DNA from 2 places in the Cellulosimicrobium sp. NPDC030954 genome. Region 1 is predicted to be linked to the other one. Evidence: predicted binding sites of a transcription regulator. Region 1 holds the regulator's gene; the other holds the start of a gene.
What was found. Region 1 encodes LexA, which represses DNA repair genes until DNA is damaged. Its sites were predicted from a motif close to TCGAACANNTGTTCGA; they were not measured.
Positions count from the first base shown of each region.

Region 2: ruvA (Holliday junction branch migration protein RuvA) is a predicted target of LexA. The motif match lies at 1,156-1,171, and genes of this name have one in related genera.

Region 1 is NZ_JBVIFN010000007.1:147,161-149,357, reverse strand. It holds gene ACZ402_RS14915 (LysM peptidoglycan-binding domain-containing protein) at 247-591, opposite strand; gene lexA (transcriptional repressor LexA) at 935-1,669, shown strand; gene ACZ402_RS14905 (L-lactate dehydrogenase) at 1,796-2,197, opposite strand, start outside.
Region 2 is NZ_JBVIFN010000004.1:72,111-74,307, forward strand. It holds gene ACZ402_RS10105 (YebC/PmpR family DNA-binding transcriptional regulator) at 1-313, shown strand, start outside; gene ruvC (crossover junction endodeoxyribonuclease RuvC) at 521-1,090, shown strand; gene ruvA (Holliday junction branch migration protein RuvA) at 1,255-1,893, shown strand; gene ruvB (Holliday junction branch migration DNA helicase RuvB) at 1,920-2,197, shown strand, end outside.

The DNA of each region.
Region 1 (2,197 bases):
TCCCCATCTCGCGCGTGACTCGCCTCACGCGCGGTGACGTGCACAGGAGTCGCGGTGGACCGCGTGCTCCTCGCCTCGTCCGCCCAGCCCCCCAGCCGGCGTTGTGAGGTGACACTAACTTAGGGTGACCTAAATGCCACCGCAACCCCTGCGCACCGTGCGGAGCCGTTTCCTCCCGTGTCCTGCGTCACACCGCACCGTCCTGCGTCACACCGCACCGGCCCCCTGAGACCGCGGGGCTCGGCGTCAGGCGGATGTCGGCAGGAGGATCCTCTGACCGGCCTGGAGGCCCGACGACGAGAGCCCGTTGAGCTCGGCGAGCCCGCTCACGACGTCGCGCAGGTCCTCGCCCGGGGCCGCCACGCCCTGCGCGAGCTCCCAGAGGGTCTCGCCCGAACTCACGACGTGGACCCGGACCTCCAGAGGCTCTCCCGGACCGCTCGCGACGGCGACGCCCACCCGTGCGGCGAGCAGCAGGACCACGGCGGCCAGGAGCACGAGGACCACGCGGCCCCGCCGCGTGAGCCGCAGCGGCCGCTCCCCCGCTCGCCCTGCCCCAGGGCCGAGGGGCCCGACCGTCGAGATCGTCATCGCATCCATCCCTGCTCCGTCCCGGCCCGCGGGCCCGATCGCCTTCCCCGGTCGATCGGACGCCGCGAGCCCTTCGCCTCCGCGCCGACCCGGACCGGTCGAACACGTGTACGTAGAACACCTGTACGAAGGTCTATCACGAACGACCCACGGAGTCGAGACATGCTCGAACAGGTGTTTGATTCGTGTCGCAACCTCCCCTAGCCTGGGGTCAGGTCGGTTCGCCGGACATGTCCGCTCGGACCCGGAGGGGCGACCGAGGTCCCGGAGCGCACGCGCCGGGGAGGGGAGGCTGCAGGCCCGGGAGGCGTCGGCGGCCGCGACGGACGAAGGCGGAGCGACCATGGCGGGACGAGGCACGGACAGGGCACGGGGGCTCGCCGAGGTGCGCGAGCTCCCGGACGGGTCGGCGGGAGGTGACGGGCTCACGCCGCGGCAGCGCCTCGTGCTCGAGACCATCCGCGCGTGCGTCGAGCAGCGCGGCTACCCGCCGAGCATGCGGGAGATCGGCGAGGCCGTGGGCCTGACGAGCCCGTCGTCGGTGAAGCACCAGCTCACGACGCTCGAGCGCAAGGGGTTCCTGCGGCGCGACCCGAACCGCCCCCGCGCGATCGAGGTCGTTCAACCGGACGACGCGCGCCGCGCCACCCCGCTCACGGCGGCGGGCTCCGCGACCGAGCCCGCGTACGACGAGGCGCACCCGGCGCCGTCGTACGTCCCGGTGGTCGGCCGCATCGCCGCCGGCGGCCCGATCCTCGCGGAGCAGGTCGTCGAGGACGTCTTCCCGCTGCCCCGCCAGCTCGTCGGCGAGGGCGAGCTCTTCCTCCTGCGGGTGCAGGGCGACTCGATGGTCGACGCCGCGATCTGCGACGGCGACTGGGTCGTCGTACGCCGCCAGCCCGTGGCGGAGAACGGCGAGATCGTCGCGGCGATGATCGACGGCGAGGCCACGGTGAAGTCCCTGCGCCGCGCGGACGGTCGCGTCTGGCTCATGCCGCACAACGCGGCGTACGACCCGATCCCGGGCGACGACGCCCAGGTCCTCGGGCGCGTCGTCTCCGTCCTGCGCAGCCTCTGAGCGCACGGGGTCCGGTCCCCGTCGTCGTCCCCGTCACAGTCACAGTCACCGAGCACGGCGAGAGCCGGGTGGTCGTCGACCACCCGGCTCTCGCGGTGCGCGGACCCCGTCGGCGGGCCCGGTGGGTCAGAGGCCGAAGCGCCGGGCGACGCCCCGCAGCGACTCCGCGGACGAGCGCAGCCCGGCGAGCTCTGCCGCGGCCAGCGGCACCTCGACCCGCTCGCTGGCGCCGCGACGGTCGACGAGCGTGGGCAGCGAGAGGCACACGTCGTCGAGCCCGTACGCGCCGTCGAGCAGCGTCGAGACGGGCAGGATGCGGTGCTCGTCGTCGAGCACGGCCTCGATGATGCGCGTGCCCGCGAGCCCGACGGCGTAGTTCGTCGCCCCCTTGCCCTCGATGATCCGATAGGCCGACTGCACGACCTCGCGCGCGATGTCGTCGCGCACCGCCTCGGTCAGCGGGCCACGGCCACCGAGTCCCGGCCACTCGAGGAGCGGCACGCCGCCGATGGTCGCCGAGCTCCATAG
Region 2 (2,197 bases), on a different contig from region 1:
CGAGGACGACGTCATGCTCGCCGCGCTCGAGGCGGGCGCCGAGGAGGTCACCGACCAGGGCGAGGTGATCGAGGTCCTGTGCGAGGCGAGCGACCTCGTCGCCGTGCGCACGGCGATCCAGGAGGCGGGGCTCGAGTACGACTCCGCCGACTCGATCTGGCACCCGTCCATGGAGGTCGAGGTCGACGCGGACGGTGCGCGCAAGATCCTGCGCCTCATCGACGCGCTCGAGGACAGCGACGACGTGCAGAACGTCTACGCGAACTTCGACGCGTCGGACGACGTCATGGCGGAGCTCGAGAACGACGACTGATCCGGCGCAGCTCGCGTCCGGGTGGTCGGGTCGCGGTGGGGCCGGGAGGTCGGTGCGCGGTCTACCATCCGCGTCGCTCGTGCCTCGCGCCGCTCCCGCCAGGCCCGCCACGACCGCGCACCGACCTCCCGGCCCCACCGCTGGCTGGTCCGTCGCCGGCCCGCGTGGCACGGCCGGTCCGTGCTGTTCACGTGAAAGGGTCAGGGGGTGCGCGTTCTCGGTGTGGATCCTGGGCTGACCCGGTGCGGCGTCGGGGTGGTGGACTCCGCGCGGGGGCGGCGGGCCGAGCTCGTGGCCGTCGGCGTGATCCGGACGGACCCGGACCTCAGCGTGGACCTGCGGCTCCTGCGGATCGCCGAGCGGCTCGACGCGTGGTTCGACGAGCACGTGCCGGACGTCGTCGCGGTCGAGCGCGTGTTCGCCCAGCACAACGTCGGGACCGTGATGGGCACGGCCCAGGCCGCGGGTCTCGCGATGGTCGGTGCGGCGAGGCGCGGCGTCCCCGTGGCGCTGCACACCCCGTCGGAGGTCAAGGCCGCGGTGACGGGGAGCGGGCGCGCGGGCAAGGAGCAGGTCCAGCGCATGGTCGCGAGCATCCTGGGGCTCGCGGAGCCGCCGAGGCCCGCGGACGCGGCCGACGCGCTCGCGCTCGCGATCTGCCACCTGTGGCGACCGTCAGGTGCGCTCCAGGGCGGCGAGCGGCACGAGCTGACGCCGGCGCAGCGCGCCTGGGTCGCGGCGGAGCACGCGGCGAAGGGCCGGCGGGCACCGCGCTGACGGCTGCTGACGCGGCTCGTGTCGGTCGGCCGGGGCGTGGGCGCACCTTGCTAGAGTGACCGCGGTCGTACGGGTGTTCGACGCACTCCTCGGCGCCGTCCACGGTCGTCGGGCCGGGGGACCATCGGACCAGGTCGGCGCTGCCGACCGGGAGAGGAGCCTGGGTGATCGCGTCGCTGAGCGGAGTCGTGGCGAGCGTCCAGCTCGACCGCGCCGTGCTCGAGGTCGGGGGAGTGGGCTACCTCGTGCACGCCACGCCGGCCACCCTCGCGGGCCTGCGCGTCGGTGCGGACGCGCGGCTCGCGACGAGCCTCGTGGTCCGCGAGGACTCCTTCACCCTCTACGGGTTCGCCGACGACGACGAGCGGACCGTCTTCGAGACCGTCCAGACCGTCAGCGGCGTCGGGCCGCGGCTCGCGCTCGCGATGCTCGCGGTGCACACGCCCGACGCGCTGCGGCGCGCCGTGGGCGGTGGCGACATCGCCGCCCTCGTGCGCGTCCCCGGCATCGGCAACAAGGGCGCGCAGCGGATCGCGCTCGAGCTGGGCGACAAGCTCGGACCGCCCACGGGTGCCGACGCCCCCGAGGCGGGCGCACCCGCCGCCGGGACCGGACCGCGTCGGGTCGACGACCGTCGGGACCAGGTGGTCGAGGCGCTCGTCGGGCTCGGCTGGAACCTCAAGGCCGCGGACGACGCCGTCTCCACCGTCCTCGCCGAGGCCGGCGTCGACGTCGTCGAGGCGCCCGACGTGGCGGGCGCGCTGCGCGCCGCGCTGCGCGTCCTCGGCGGACCGAGGAGCTGACGGTGGCGAGCTTCGACCAGGTGGGCGTGGACGGCTTCGGCGGGGACGGCACGTTCTCGTCCGAGCGGATCGTCGCGGCGGGAGCGGACGACCTCGAGCGCGCCGCCGAGGCGGCGCTGCGACCCCGCAGGCTCGAGGAGTTCGTCGGGCAGGCCGTCGTGCGCGACCAGCTCTCGCTCGTGCTCCAGGCCGCGCTCGCCCGCGGGAGCTCGCCGGACCACGTGCTCCTGTCCGGGCCCCCCGGGCTCGGCAAGACGACGCTCGCCATGATCATCGCCGCAGAGCTCGGCACGTCCCTGCGCGT